Regions from separate parts of the Alcaligenes sp. LTN-3 genome, predicted to be linked through region 2. Evidence: riboswitches for the same ligand, from Rfam matches in the RefSeq annotation. Region 2 holds a riboswitch; the other holds the start of a gene.

Region 1 (8,143 bases), 340 kb from region 2:
GGCTACTGGAAAGGCAGGTGCCTCTGGACAGAACCGAAGATGGCCAATTGCATCTGACCCGTGAGGGTGGGCACAGTCGGCGGCGCATCGTGCATGCGGCCGATGCCAGCGGCTACGCCATCATGCAGGCTTTGGCTCCTCAATTGGCTAAAGCCCCTCATGTTCAGCAGCGTACAGACTGTCTGGCATTGACTCTGCGCCGCAACGAACAAGGCGCAGTGGCTGGCGTGGATATTTACGACAAACACACCCACCGCTACGAAACCATTTTGGCGGACCATGTCGTGCTGGCAACAGGCGGGCTGGGCAGCCTGTATGCGCACAGCACCAATCCCGATAGCGCCTTGGGCGAAGGGGTTGCCTTAGCCTGGCGCGTAGGCGCTGCCATACGGGATCTGGAATTTGTGCAGTTTCATCCGACCTGCCTGCATGCAGAGGGTCCGACCTTTTTGCTGACTGAGGCCTTGCGTGGTGAGGGTGGTCATTTACTGGACAAGCAAGGCCGCCGCTTCATGCCAGCTTACGACGCCAGAGGGGAACTAGCCCCACGCGATATTGTGTCGCGCGCTATTGCCGCACATATGCGGCAAGAAGGCAGTAGCCATGTCTGGCTGAATGTACGCCATCTTGGTGCGGATACCTTACAGCAGCATTTCCCCAAAGCCCTGGAAGAAGGTTTATGCCGGGGCCTGGACTTACGTCGGGACTGGGTGCCGGTTGCGCCTGCCGCGCACTACAGTTGCGGGGGAATTCAAACAGACATGTCAGGCCGCACGACGGTGCCTGGTCTATATGCCGTGGGGGAAGTAGCCTGCACAGGTTTACATGGGGCAAATCGCTTGGCCAGCAACTCTTTGCTGGAGTGCGTCGTCATGGGGCGGGCGGCGGCCGAGGCGATTGCTAGAAGCAAGAGGACCCAGCGTTCAGCTTTGGTCCCGGAGACAGATGCTGCAACTACAAGTTCGATTTCAAGTTCATGTTCATACACAAACTCAAATCCAAGTTCCAGTTCACAGGCTAATGTCGGCCCCCATTGGGGTTTGGGTTTGAACTCTAGTTCGAGCTCGAATCCACGCCCCTCCCTTATGACAGCCACGGCAGCCGATGCACTGGAAAACGCAATCATCGCCAACAACGACAAAGCTTGCCAATATGACGGAAACAATAGCTATAGCAACGGCAGCCATAAAAACCACAGCTCATCCACCAACAATCCCCCTTCTCTGCCCGCCTTGCGCAACTTAATGCAAGAGCATGTCGGCTTGCTACGCAATCACCTAGGACTGCTTCAGGCCTTGCACACCCTGGACCATTGGCGCGGGCAAATTAGCCTTCTGCCCCCCAGCCTGGATCAACGGACCCTCAGCCTGCAACTGGACACCGCCTGGCTGCTTACCCGGGCCGCCCTGGATCGACCACGCAGTCTGGGTGCGCATTACCGCCTGGACTAAGTCCATAAAGAAACAAGCACCGGTCGGGAATCAACGACATGTCGGGCCCACATTAAGCGAAAAAGTAAGTAATAACTCGGTATCAAGGACCGGCAGTCTCAACAATTTTCCGGGCTTAGCCAACAATTGCATCTATCCATAGAAATCCCCCAAGCGCTGCATGCAGCTCCCGGTTTACCCTGATTGCAAACTTTTGTAAGCACAGCTACTGTAGTTGCGTCACTACAGGCGGTATGAAAGAGACCTGTTCAGTCAGGCGCCGACGGAGCAACCACCCCGGAATCTCTCAGGCAAAAGGATCGTACCAGCCCGACACTCTGGAGAGCGGCGCATGACGCCCACCGAAGGAGCCCAGCCTGAAACATCGGTTGGATAAACTCTCAGGTCACAGGACAGATGGGGTATTGCCACTACTCGGTGGTAATTCACCTGTCAGGAGCCTGTTATGTCGCATATTGCCGTCATTGGCGCCGGTATTTCCGGAATCACCACCGCCTACGCCCTCAGCTTGAAAGGCTATCAAGTTACCGTTATCGACCGCCTGCGCTACCCCGCCATGGAAACCTCGTTTGCCAACGGCGGGCAGTTATCCGCGTGCAATGCCGAGGTCTGGAACAGCCGCAGCACCATACTCAAGGGCTTGAAGTGGATGATGCGCAAAGACGCCCCGCTGCTGTTCAACCCCAAGCCAAGCTGGCACAAATACAGTTGGATGGCACAGTTTGTAGGCGCGATTTCCGGTTACGAGCGCAACACCGTGGACACCGTCAAGCTGGCCATTACCGCCCGCGAGAATCTGTACCAATGGGCCAAGGACGAAAACATTGATTTCGACCTAGAACAGCGCGGTATTCTGCACATTTACCACACCCCCGGCGGCTTTGAGTCTGGCAAGAAAGTCAGCCAACTGCTGCAAAAAGGCGGTCTGGAGCGCCGAACCGTTACCAACGAGGAAATCCACCAGATTGAACCTGCCTTGCAAGGCACCTATTACGGCGGGTTCTTTACGCCTTCGGACGCCACGGGTGATATTCACAAATACACACGCGGTCTGGCCGATGCCTGCGCCAAACGCGGCGTGAAGTTCCTGCAAGATACAGAAGTTCTGGGTATTGATTGTGGCCCACCACACCGTATCCAGCTGCGTACCGGTGAAGGCGCTGAAGCCCACACCCATACGCTGTCTGTCGATTCCTTGGTGGTGTGCGCTGGCGTAGGCAGCCGTCACTTGGCCCATATGCTGGGCGACTACATCAATATCTACCCCGTCAAAGGCTATTCGATTTCGGTGTATCTGGATACGCCCGAAGCCCAACATGCCGCCCCTTGGGTCAGCTTGCTGGACGAAGAAGCCAAGATTGTGACCAGCCGCCTGGGCAAAGATCGTCTGCGCGTGGCCGGTACGGCGGAATACAACGGTGCCAACAAGGACATTCGCGCCGACCGTATCGCCCCGCTGACCAACTGGACCCGCCGCAACTTCCACGATGCCGCGACCGATCGTGTTGTACCGTGGGCTGGTTTGCGTCCCATGATGCCGGACATGATGCCGCGCGTAAAAGCAGGCAGCCGCCCGGGCGTGTACTACAACACTGGCCACGGCCACCTAGGTTGGACGCTGTCAGCGGCCACCGCGCAGATCATTACCGAGGTCATTGCGCAGAACGAGCGTCAGTCCGCACCTGCTCAATTTGCCACCAGTCCGGCAGCAACTGCTGCACCCGCCGCTGCCCATAGCGCTCGTCCAGCAGATACACAAAACCTTGATCCTGTTCATCACGAATCACACGACCCGCGGCCTGTGTAATCTTGCGTAGTCCCGGATACAGATAGGTATAGTCATAGGCCCGCCGCTCCCCAAAGAGCCGGGCCATGACTTGCCGCACCGACTCATTGGCCGGGTTGAATTGCGGCAAACCCAGGGTGGCAATAAAAGCACCGATCAAGCGTTTGCCGGGTAAATCTACCCCTTCTGAAAACGCCCCTCCCAGCACTGCCAAACCTACTCCCGTTCCGTCCAGCGTAAAGCGGTCCAGAAACTGCGTTCTTTGCAGATCGCTCATGCCCGGCTGCTGATGCCAAAGCGGCATATCCGGCCAGCGCTCCTGCAAGGCCTGGCTAACTTGCTCCAGATAGTCAAAACTGCTCAAGAACAAAAGATAGTTGCCCGGCTGCTCCTGGTAGGCCTGCCCGACAATGTCGCAGACCCCGCCCAGGCTCTGGGCCCGGTCAGCATAGCGCGTGGACAGGCCAGCATATTGGCGTACCCGTAGTTGCTCGGCCCGATACGGCGATGCCACGTTCAACTCAGCTGTACTTGGCGGCAAACCCAAGACATCACGATAAAACTGTGAGGGATTCATGGTGCCGGAGAACAGCACCACACCATGCGCGTCGCCATAGCGTTCAGCCAGAAACGGAGCAGGCACAATATTGCGCAGGTTCAGGAGCACACCATCGCGCTGCGCCAAAATATCGAATAAGGAATGCGAGCCGAACTGTCCGGCCAGGTCCACAAAGTACAGCAGCTCAAAATAAAACTGCAGCAAGGGGCTGTCTTGCGGCATGGGGTTCTCAGCCACATAGGCCCCTAAGCGGGCAGCCAGATAGTCGCACTGTTCGAGCAGATCCTCCGGGATTTTTTCCAGCCCCCATTGATCGCCCCCTTCCTCGGGTATCAAATCCTCCATCAAGCGAGTCAATGGCGTGAAATGACGCTTCAAGGCCGAAGGCGCGGCTTTACGCGCCATGCGCAACTGCGCTTGCGAGAAGGACGCGGAATACATGGAACGGGCGCGTTCTACCAAGTTGTGTGCTTCGTCCACCAGAACAGCGCTGCGCCATTGCTGAACCAGAGTCTGGCTATACAGCACCGCATGTGTGTCGAAAAAATAGTTGTAGTCGCCCACAATGGCGTCCGCCCAACGCAGCATTTCCTGGCTCAAGTAATAGGGGCAGACCTGGTGTTTGCTAGCCACTTCTTGCAAGCGCTGGCTAGTTAGCATGGGTTGCTCCAGAGCTTGCTGACGGGCCGCAGGAAGCCGGTCGTAAAAGCCTTCGGCCAGAGGGCAGGATTGGCCATGGCAGGCTTTATCCGGATTGGGGCACTGCTTGTCGCGGGCCACCATTTCCAGCACCCGCCACGCGCCCTCACCTTCTGGGTTTAAACGCTGCAAGGCGTCCAAGGCCATTTGCCGACCCGAATTTTTAGCCGTCAGATAAAAGAGCTTATCCAGTCCCGCCTCCGGCATGGCTTTCAGGCCGGGAAATACGACTGCCAAGGTTTTGCCGATACCGGTTGGCGCTTGGGCTAACAGGCACTGTGCATCGCGCTGAGCCCGGAACGCGGCTACGGCCAGTTGCCGCTGACCCGCACGAAACTGATCAAAGGGAAATTGCAAAGCAGTACAAGCTTGATCACGCGCCAGCCGATGCTTTTGCTCCTGCCGCCCCCACTCAAGATACAAGCGGCATTGCTGCTCAAAAAAGGCCCACAGATCCGCGCGCCCCAGGTATTCAGAGACACTGGTTTCTTTGTGCTTGTCCACGTGGTAATACACCACGCTGACGGTCATTCCCGGCAAATCGCGCGCCTGGCAAAGCATGGCCGCATAGACTTTGGCTTGCGCCTGGTGCAGGCGTCTATGGTGCTCGGGAATGGCATCAAAAGCACCTCGATAGGTTTTCAGCTCTTCCAGACAATTGCTGACGGGATCAAACCCATCGGCTCGACCACGCACCACTAGCCCTTCCATCTCATAGGACAGCGGCACTTCGGCTTCATAGTGCTCGGGGCGACGCAGCTTTAACTGCTGGTGGCCCAGGATACCTTCCTGTGCCGTGGCCGCAGGTGTAAAGCGCAGGTCCAGATCCCCGCTGCGGGCGGTAAATTCACATAAGGCGCGTACGCCGACCGTCCAGGCTTTCATGTGGATTCAGGCCGAGTCACATAGCAGACACGCGCAGGGATGGCGTGCTGCTCGAAATAACTGAGCCAACGCCGCTGGTTGTCCTGCAAGCGGTCTCCGGGGCCTTTTACCTCAATCAATTCATAGCTTTGCTGGGTAGGCATGAAGCGCACCAAGTCCGGCAGGCCGGAACGGTTATCCCGCCAATCCTGCAAGATACGCTTGAACACCAGTTGTAAGTGCTGGGCGGGGATGCAATGCAAGGCCTGCTCGATCAAGGTTTCATCCAAGGCAGGCCAGATCAGCAAGGGGCACTGTATGCCACGCTTTTCCTGCCAGCGTTGCCAGATCACGGTTTTATAGTCTGCGCCGTCCAGCACACTCAAAGACTGCTCAAACAAATTTTGCCTGCGCGATACAAAGTCCGGGTTACCCCAATCGGCTGGACAAGCTTGATAGGGGTGGAAAAACGCACCAGGCAAGGGAGCAAAAATAGCCTCCCAGCTCAACAAGCCCAATAAGGCCGGGAACAAGGCATTTTCTACGTAAAACACAGGTGCCAAGGGGCTGTCCCAATGAGCCAGCACCTGCGATTCGACCCGATTGCCGTCATCGAACAAAACCAGATCACTGCGTTGTGTGCGGCTTGCGGGTTTATTGGAAGGCGAGCTGGGCGGAGCGTCTACCGCCAGTTTGCGACGCATGCGAGGCAACATACGCAGCAACTTCTGGGTTTCGCTTTCATTTTCGGGCTGGTTCCACGCCTGACAAAACAAGGGCCAGGCACCTTGATGATTCTCCTGACGCTCCAATACCCGCAATTGGCGGTAACGGGCTCCCGGCCAGCTTGTCTGCAAATACGCTTGTTCGGCTAAGGCCCACCAATGTTGACGTTCGGCTTGCTGGCCTAGCTGGAACAGGGTTTTTGCCTTACGTCGTTGCAGCCAGTCGCTGTCAGTCTCAACTGCTTGAACGGCGGCAAAGCGCTGTATCCAAAGATCGGGGTCGGCCTCATCCTGTGCGTCTCGCAGCTCGGACAAGGTTTCATACAAGCGCACGTCCTCATTGTGGCGAAACGCCCGACTGGCCTGATCCAGAACCACGGTTTCGTAGCGATACAGGCCCAGATCGCTCATCACAAACTCGGACCAGTCCTGATAATGGTTGCCAAAGAACAGCAACTGCAAACGCTGTGCCCAATGCATGACTTGCGGTGATAGGCGCAGTGTGGGAGCTTGCAGGACTGGATCGGCACACCACTGCGTAAAAGGCCGAGCCTGTTCACCGTGAGCCTGCCCAATCCATTCCAGATAGTCCGATTTGCGCCCGGCGGCTGGCAGATCACTGAACAAGCGACGCAGCTCGGGCACCGTATGGACGGCAAACAAGGTTTCCAGATCCAGCTCAGGATCGGTTTCTATTAGCTCGCAAGCCGCCAGCTCTTGCACTGCCGCATCCAGGTTTTCGATCTCGGCATAACGCAACTTGTCGATACGAAACACCGGGCCTTTACGCATCAGCAAGCGCACCAACAGGGCTTGTGCAGGCTGGGAAGCATGCACAAAACGATGGCCGCACTGGACGTGTTCAGGCTCCAGCAGGTCGGAACTGGTGTGTTGTACCCACTGCAAAACCTGATGGAAATTATGCAGATAGTAAAAAGGAGGAAGCTCGGGCGGGGTCATAAGCAGGCTGTGTATATATCCAGCTACTTTAGCACTCCTTCAAGCCTGGCGCGACTCCAACAAGCGCATCCAGTCGCGCAACAAGGTATCCAGACTTTGCCGCTGCGTGGCATCCAGACCTTCCAGCAAATTTTCTTCATTGGCCAAATGGTCCACCACAACCGCATCCACACAGGCCAGACCCGCCGGGCTCAAACGCACCAGAATACGGCGGGCATCTTCCGGGTCGGCAATGCGTTCGATCAAGCCCTGCTTTTCCAGGCCCTGTAAACGATGCGTCATAGTGCCGGAGCTGACCATCAAGGTGGAAAACAAAGCGGTGGGTGCCAAGGTGTACGGCGGGCCGGAGCGGCGCAGGCTGGCCAGCACATCAAACTCGCCCAACTGCAGGCCGTGACGTCTAAAGTTGTCGCTCATCTGTTTTTGGACCAGTTGGAAGCAGCGCGTCATGCGGCCCAACAAGGCCATGGCGTCCAGGTTCTGCAAGTCTGGCCGCTGTTCGCGCCACTGATTGATGATCAGGTCTACCGCGTCGTGTTCTTCGCTCATGATCTCTCGATTTCGATATTTATCTTGATATTAAGATAAATCATCCCTACACTGGCATTTATCTCGACATCAAGATACTTTTATCATGAACCGACTTTCTCTCTGGCTGGTGACGGCCTTGACCGCATTAGGCCCCGCCATCTGGGGTTCCACCTACATTGTGACCACCGAAATCCTACCGCCCGATCGCCCTTTCATCGCGGCCTTTTTGCGCTGCTTTCCCGCTGGCGTGATGCTGCTCTTGTGGAGCCGACGCATGCCTGCCCGAGGTGATTGGGGGCGTACCCTGATTCTGGCGGCCTTGAATATTGGCGCATTTCAGGCGCTGTTATTCGTTGCGGCTTACCGCTTGCCGGGTGGTTTGGCCGCCGTCGTAGGAGCAGCTCAACCCTTGGTGGTGATTGCCCTGGCCTGGGCGTTAGAAGGTAAACGCCCTGTCACCCTGGCCTTGGTCGCTTGTGTGATCGGCATCATCGGCATGGGTATTTTGCTACTTTCGCCAGAGAGCCAATGGGATACCTGGGGCATGGTCGCGGCCATTGTCGGGGCC
Region 2 (8,143 bases):
GGCTTGGCTCTTGTGCTGGCAAGGCTGGGGCTGGAGCATCGGCACGGTTGCCTGGCTGGGCTGGCTAACCATGGCCGGCGCCGGACTGACCTTTTACCTGCCCTGGTGGCCTTGGCAGGAAAAGAAACCTGTGCGGGCCAAACCTGCGCCAGTTGCGAAGGCAGCGCCTAAAGCGGCTGGAGTAGGTAACACTGAATCGGCATCACGCATGTCTACACGTAGCCTGGTCTTGGCCAGCAGCCTTCTGGCCATCCCTGCTGCCTTCGTGATTTATCTGACGCAGCAAGGCCCGCAACCTGTCTTTGGCAACAATGCCCTGCAAAGTCAGATTGGTCCGTGGTCGTTTGCACTGGCTGAAACGAATGACCAAGCCCCTATCAGCGGGCCCACCGGCGCACATCGCAAAGCCTTCCAGATTCGCTTTTGCCAAGCCTGCGACCCGCATATACGCCGCGCCTATCTGCAAGTCAGCAAGCCCGAGCCTATGCCTACACCCCGTCAGGCGTTTAACAGCACACGCTGGACACGATCGGTAGAAATTGCCATCCCGCCCAATAGTGAGGTTGAGCATCAACTATGGCTAACTGTAGAAGCCAAGAATGGAGAAATCTACCATCAGGCTTTTGATTTCCACCAGGTATCACCCGTGACAGCGGCTTTCATTGAGCAAATGCCGTAAGCGTGACCTAAACCGAAAGGGCCAAGCATCTTGGTCCTTTTTTTATTTCTACTCAATTCAGATTTTCCACTGATCCTCACTAGTCACTGCTTAAAAATCAAAACACATCAAGAAAACATAAAACCAATAAAGACGTCAGAATAAATACGTCCCAAAATCCGCCCCCTCAATTACTGAAAATCTAAACTCGTAAACAAAGCATCAAATAACTATTTATATAAACAACTTTCCCTGTTTCATCTTTATTTCGCACCCCTGATTTTTAAATTTCATTCAAAGCAGCTAAAAAATTAGCCCACAAATTACTTATAACGCCATCCCAAAAAGCAGCAATTCTTCGCAATTCCAACAAAACCCTGCATCTGACACAAACTGCCACCTTAAGCACATTTCTCACATTTACTATAAAAAAACACCACCCTCAACAAAGGAAAACTTTTGACAGTTGTTTTCCTTTCCTTCAGTGGGTGAACCGTGCTTATCGCTAGAATGCTGCCGTGTTACATCACTAACAGGGCCATATCATGTCTTTAATTAAACGATGCACCGCAGAAACGCTGGGCACTTTCTGGCTGGTCTTTGGGGGCTGCGGAAGTGCGATCTTTGCCGCTGCCTATCCTGAACTGGGAATTGGTTTTGCCGGAGTAGCCTTGGCCTTTGGCCTGACCTTGCTGACCATGTGCTATGCCATTGGCAATATCTCTGGTTGCCACATCAATCCGGCTGTCACGCTGGGGCTGGTCGCTGGCGGACGCTTCCCCGCTCGTGACGCTATTCCCTACATCCTTGCCCAAGTTATCGGCGGCCTGCTGGCCGGCGGCGTTCTGTACCTGATCGCCAGCGGCAAAGCCGGCTTTGATCCCGTGGCAGGCTTTGCCTCCAACGGCTTTGGCGAGCACTCGCCAGGCAATTACAGCCGCAACGCGGCCCTGATCGCAGAAATTGTGCTGACCGCCTTCTTCCTGTTCATCATCATGGGTGCGACTCACAAGCGTGGTCACGCTGGCCTGGCCGGTGTGGCGATTGGTCTGGCGCTGACCTTGATTCACCTGATCAGCATCCCCATCACCAACACCTCCGTGAACCCTGCCCGTTCCACCGGCGTGGCCTTTTTCCAAGGCACCTGGGCCATGGAACAGTTGTGGCTGTTCTGGGTGGCCCCCTTGATTGGTGGTGTGATCGGCGCCTTGGTGTATCGCTTTTTACATGCCAACGACGAGTAAGCAACACTGACATCGGCATGCAGAACAAAAGAGCCGCATCGTCTGGAACAAGGCAGCCTGCCCGATTCAAGACAATGCGGCTCTGTGCAAAGGGCGCATCCTTGGTGACGTCACGGCAAAATGTCCAGCACAAACCCCACTGACAAACAAGAACCATTCTCATCAATCACCTACAGGTTAACGATAGTAGTCATCGCTTTTTACCTGTCTATACAATAGCGACGTCAATAACGGTTCAGGTGAGAGTCTTCACCTTGATGAAGCGCCGACGGAGCAACGACCCCGGAATCTCTCAGGCAAAAGAATCTTGAACCCTTGACGTTCTGGAGAGAGGCACATCAGTGCCCACCGAAGGGGACCGTCGCCCGCCGATGGATAAGCTCTCAGGTAAACGGACAGAGGGGGTACAAAGGCCATATGGTCTTTGTCCACCTATTTGTCCGGAGCCTATTTATGAGCAGATAGTCAGGCGCCTTGTCTGACCGCCTGGCACACCACCCCTTTATTCCCATTTTTATTCGCACGCAGGTCTGTTTTGGCATTTCATGTCGTCAGAACAAGGAGGACTGCTGTGCGCTCCCTACTTTATGTAGATCGGCATCAAGAAAACCGTTCTTGAGGACGGGTTGTGCCCATTGTTTTCTCGCAGCACAGTCATAATTACGCATTTGAACGAAAAAAAACTAGGAGTACAGTGTGTCTCAGCAACATTCATCTGGACTGCAACGCTCGTTGAAAAACCGGCATCTGCAACTGATAGCCATTGGAGGCGCTATCGGTACCGGGCTATTTATGGGATCAGGCCGCACCATTAGTCTGGCCGGACCCTCGGTCTTGTTTACCTACATGATCATCGGCTTCTTTTTATTTTTTGTTATGCGGGCAATGGGAGAATTGCTCCTGCATAACCTGGAATACAAATCTTTTGTGGATTTTTCCGCCGATATTCTCGGGCCCACCATGGGCTACTTTCTAGGCTGGAGTTACTGGTTCTGCTGGGTAGTTATTGGCATTGCCGATATTGTCGCCATTACCGGCTATACCCAATTCTGGTGGCCGGACATTCCACTGTGGCTACCCGGTCTGGCTTGTATTGCCTTTTTGCTGATCTTTAACCTGCTGTCGGCCAAATTGTTTGGCGAGCTCGAGTTCTGGTTTGCCCTGGTCAAGATCATTGCCATCGTGGCACTGATTGGTGTGGGCGCGTACCTGCTGTTTACCGGCTTTGTGGGCCCAACCGGCGAAAAAGCCAGCCTGACCCATTTATGGGATCGCGGCGGGATGTTCCCCAATGGTTTGAATGGTTTCTTTGCCGCTTTCCAGATCGCCATCTTTGCTTTTGTGGGTATCGAACTGGTGGGTACCGCCTCGGCTGAAACGGCTGACCCTGCCAAGAACCTGCCCAAAGCCATCAACAAGATTCCGGTTCGCGTGATTGTGTTTTACGTGTTGGCCCTGACCGCCATCATGACCGTCACCCCTTGGGATATTGTCGCGCCCAACAAGAGTCCGTTTGTAAATATGTTCTTGCTGATTGGCGTAGGTGCAGCAGCGGCCATCATTAACTTTGTGGTGCTGACCTCGGCCCTGTCGTCCGCCAATAGCGGCATGTTCTCCACGGGCCGCATGTTGTACGGTCTGTCCAAGAACAAGCTGGCTCCCGAAGCCTTCAGCCAACTGTCGCGTAACGGTACTCCCCGCAATGGTCTGATCTATTCGTGCGCCCTTTTGCTGTCCAGCCTGTTCCTGCTATACGCAGAAGGCGATGTGATGCGTGTGTTCACAATTGTGACCACCGTGGCCAGCATCTGCTTTATCTTTGTCTGGGCCGTGATCCTGATCACCTACCTGAAGTACCGCCGGGTTCGTCCTGAGGCACACGCTGCATCAAGCTACAAAATGCCCTTTGCCATTCCCATGTGCTATCTGACTCTGGTGTTCTTTGCCTTTGCGCTGTACCTGTTCAGCCAGGAAGAAGAAACCCTGATCGGCCTGATTGCCACACCTTTCTGGTTCCTGGCTCTGCTTATTTGCCTGCCTTTCTACAAGAAACGCATGAAACAAGATCTGGCCCTGAGTCTGGCGACGCAAAGCGTACGCTAAACCAAGCAGGACACAGCACAGTGCGCCCCCGCACTGTGCTGCCGCCACCGGGACTGGCCGTACTGCTGGACCTGTGTGTTTACTCGGTCCGGGCTGCCCCTTCTGGCTCGCCCCCCTTCGCCACATACAAAGTCTGACTGGGGAAGGCAAAATCGGCACCGTGCTGCTGCACAATATCAATAATCTTCAAATACACATCCTGCTGAATGCCCAACCACTCGGCCCACTGAGTTGTTTTGGTAAAGCAATACACCATGATGTTCAGTGATGAGTCTGCAAAGGCATTGAAATAGACCAGCGTCGTCTGTGTCTGATCAATATCAGGGTGTTGAGCCAGCATCTGGCCAATATCATCCACAATACCGCGCAGCTTGCCGGCATCCTCATACCTCAACCCCACCTCGGTATTGATCCGCCGATTCGTCATGCGCCCCGGGTTTTCCACACTGATGGAAGAAAACAAGGAGTTGGGCACATAAAGCGGCCGTTTATCAAACGTCATGATCTTGGTCAGGCGCCAACCAATCTCAACCACCGTCCCTTCAATATTGCGATCAGGCGAACGTATCCAGTCGCCAATCTTGAACTGACGATCAAAGTACAACATGGCACCGGAGAAGACATTGCTCAAAATATCCTTGCCTGCCATACCGATCGCAATGCCGCCGATACCGCCAAAGGCCAACAGTCCGGACATACTTAATCCGAAGTGCTCGCCAAAAAACAGCAACATGAGAACAAATGCGCCGAACTTCAACACCCGTGCAATCAGGCGTGCCGAGGTCGGATCCCGCCCTTTGCTAAGCTGCGTTTTCTCCAGACGGTTGATCAACAGCGACAACGTATGCATCAACACCGCCGCTGCCGTCAGCACAGCCACAAAATCGACCATGCGCGGTGTCACCAACGTCACGTGGTAATCGGCAATAGCCATGTTTACGTACTGGCGGGCAACCGCAATGGCGCCGTACAACAAGCCCAACTGCACGATTTGCGCGATGACATTGTGCGACCACTTGCGCCGACGATGTCTCATAAAAGCCAGAATAAATGCCGCCAGCAAGCAGGCCAGAAAGATCCCCATACCTGTCAGGTATTTGATCAACAAGGTGTGATCCTGCACTTTTCCTCCGATTGCGCCGTCCTTGGCCAAGCGATTATAACGAGTTAGGTTTACGTAAGGGTAAACCCACGTTGTGACAGGGCTTGCCTTGCTCATAGACTAAACCGTCAGTCTGAAACAATAACAATTCGCGCCAAAGGAAAACGATGGTTTTAAAGGCTATTGACTCACTCAATGAATTCATCGGCAAAATCCTCTCATTTATCGCCATTATTTTTGCCACCATTATTATTTATGAAGTGTTCATGCGATATGTGCTCAATCAGCCTACCCGATGGACATTTGATGCCACCAAACAGCTCTACGGTTTTTACTTTTTGATGTTGGGCGCCTATGCCCTCAAGCATCAATCTCATGTCCGCGTTGACCTGCTGATCCAAAAGTTTTCCCCTACCGCTCGCAAATGGACTGAGCTTGCGGGCTACCTCATTTTCTTCTTCCCCTTCGCCTGGGTATTTCTGACTCGCAGCTATGAGTTTGCCATGCGTTCTTTGGCCCAAGGTGAAACGACCTACGGCGCCGTTCAACTGCCCGTTTACCCACTGAAGATTTCCATGGTGGTGGCTGCCGCCCTGTTGCTGATTCAAGGTATTGCCGAGGTAATCCGTCTGCTGACCCAAAAGGAGCCCGGCCATCATGACGCCTGAGTTGATTGCACTGCTGATGGGTGGCCTGCTGTTGCTGGGCCTATTCATGGGCCATCCCTTGGCTTTCGTTCTGGGTGGAACAGCCGTTATTGGTACGCTCATTGCCGGCAAACCCATGGTCTTGGGCATTGTCGTCAACCGCATCTATGGCGATGTTCTGGACAACTACACGCTGATCGCCATTCCCTTGTTCATCTTGATGGCCCGCTTTCTGTCCGACTCGGAAGTCACGGACAAGATGTTCGAGGCCTTGCGACTCTTGATGTCGCGGGTGCGCGGTGGCCTGGCACTTGCCGTTGTTTTTCTCTCCATTTTGCTGGCGGCGACCACCGGCATTATCGGCGCCTCTATCACCGTCACCGGCATGATGGCATTACGCCCCATGCTGAAATATGGCTATTGCCCCAAGCTGACCACCGGCGTGATCGCCGCCTCGGGGTGCCTGGGCATTTTGATCCCACCGTCCATCATGCTGATCCTGATGGCCAGCTACTCACCGCTGTCCATTGGCGAGCTGTTTGCAGGCGCCCTGATTCCAGGCGTGCTACTGGGTTTGCTCTATGCCGCCTGGGTCGTCTTTATTGCCTGGCGACACCCCGAACGAGCCCCGTCCGTCGAGCCGGAAGAACAGATCTCAAAACCGGCCTTGATCAAAATGTTGCTCCTGGAGGCCGTCCCGCCTATTTTCCTGATTCTGGGTATTTTGGGCTCGATGCTAGCGGGTATTGCAACGGCCACAGAGGCATCAGCCATCGGGGTCTTGCTGTCCTTGCTGATCGTCATTTTCCGCGGCAAATTCCAGTGGCGCACCTTCTTTAATGCCCTGTATGAAACGGGTCGCACCTCGGCCATGATCCTGTTCATTGTGGTCGGTGCCACGGCGTTTACCGGAGTGTTCAACATTACGGGCGGACTGGGTGCGGTCCAGGACATCATGCGCGGCCTGGATATGGAGCCCTGGCTGCTGATCGTGGTGATGCTGCTGATTGTCTTTATCCTGGGCTGTTTCCTGGACTGGACGGGTATTGTGCTGCTGTCCTTCCCCATTCTGTTGCCCATCGTTCAGGAAATGGGAGTCAGTCTGCTGTGGTTTGTTGTTTTGGTTGCTGTTGTGTTGCAAACCTCATTCCTGACCCCTCCTTTTGGATACGCCCTGTTTTATCTGCGTGCCATTACCCCTCCCTCAGTCAAAACTACGGAAATTATTACGGGGGTTATTCCGTTTATTTTCCTGGTCATTCTCATGTGTATATTGATAGCCATTTTCCCCAATCTGGTCACATGGCTACCACACGTGCTGTACGGCAGTTAATACAACTAGGAGACACCATGAAGCCAACAAAAAAGATACTCACCGCACTGACCACGGCCGCTCTACTCAGCATGACAGGCCTTAGCCAGGCAGCCCCTCAAAAATGGACAATGACCAGCACCTGGCCCGCCTCCATCGAATTAGTGGAGATGGACAAAAAGTGGGTCGAGCTTGCCAATAAGCTGGTCGGCGACGAGCTGAAAATTGAATTTTTTGAAGGCGGCTCTCTTGTCCCAACCGGTGAGGTCTTTAGCGCGGTAGAGTCCGGCACCATTCAGGCCGGTGCCGACTGGCCCGGCTATTGGGCAGGCCGTAACCCAGCCTTCTCCCCGCTGGCCACGCACTCGAGCTTGTTCAATGCCATTGACTATGCCAACTGGATCAAAGAATGGGGCGGTGCAGAGCTCTATAACGAGATTTACGGTAAATACGGCATGGTCTATCTGCCCTATGCCATTACCAATAATGAGTCGGGCTTTCGCACCAACACCCCCATTCGTAACCTGGAAGAGCTAAAAGGCAAGCGCCTGCGCTTATCCGGTCTGGAACAAGGTCAGGTGCTGGAGAAAATCGGCGGCACCCAGGTATCGATGGCCGGCCAGGAGCTGTATCAATCGCTGGAGCGCGGCGTGATTGACGGCGCCGAGTTCTCGACGCCCAACGTGGATGTCTCGGCGGGCCTGCATCAAGTCACCAAGCACTGGTCCACACCCGGCTGGCATCAATCTGCCTCTGTATTTGGCGTCATGATCAATAAAGCGGCCTGGGATGCCTTGAGCGACACCACCAAGGAAAAGCTGAAGATTGCCGCCGACGCAACCATGATGTGGTCCATTGCCTTTACCGAAAAACGAGCCACCGAAGGTTTGCGCACCTTCCAAAAAGCGGGTGTTCAAATCCACCGCATGGATGACGAAAGTCTGAAAACCATTCAGCAGGTAACCAACGAGGTCATGATTTCCGTGGCCTGCAGTAACCCCGATGCCGCCAAAGTGTATGCCAGCCAGATCGAATACCTGCAAGACTACAAAGACTGGCGCGAGACCTCCATGCCCT

The links. Region 2 has a riboswitch for glycine ahead of AC6I6N_RS00720 (amino acid permease). Riboswitches for the same ligand answer to the same signal wherever they lie in the genome.
Region 1: linked by a shared signal. The riboswitch ahead of AC6I6N_RS02305 (D-amino acid dehydrogenase) and the one ahead of AC6I6N_RS00720 (amino acid permease) in region 2 are both predicted to bind glycine.

The regions. Positions count from the first base shown of each region.
Region 1 covers NZ_JCAPDN010000001.1:487,545-495,687, reverse strand. The annotation lists gene nadB (L-aspartate oxidase) at 1-1,451, shown strand, start outside; glycine riboswitch at 1,676-1,763, shown strand; glycine riboswitch at 1,768-1,848, shown strand; gene AC6I6N_RS02305 (D-amino acid dehydrogenase) at 1,897-3,258, shown strand; partial or broken gene AC6I6N_RS02300 (ATP-dependent DNA helicase) at 3,203-4,579, opposite strand; gene AC6I6N_RS02295 (VRR-NUC domain-containing protein) at 5,377-7,044, opposite strand; gene AC6I6N_RS02290 (MarR family winged helix-turn-helix transcriptional regulator) at 7,084-7,593, opposite strand; gene AC6I6N_RS02285 (DMT family transporter) at 7,679-8,143, shown strand, end outside.
Region 2 covers NZ_JCAPDN010000001.1:149,747-157,889, reverse strand. The annotation lists gene AC6I6N_RS00730 (DUF3325 domain-containing protein) at 1-679, shown strand, start outside; gene aqpZ (aquaporin Z) at 1,204-1,902, shown strand; glycine riboswitch at 2,131-2,220, shown strand; gene AC6I6N_RS00720 (amino acid permease) at 2,599-4,005, shown strand; gene AC6I6N_RS00715 (mechanosensitive ion channel family protein) at 4,085-5,128, opposite strand; gene AC6I6N_RS00710 (TRAP transporter small permease subunit) at 5,275-5,775, shown strand; gene AC6I6N_RS00705 (TRAP transporter large permease) at 5,765-7,087, shown strand; gene dctP (TRAP transporter substrate-binding protein DctP) at 7,105-8,143, shown strand, end outside.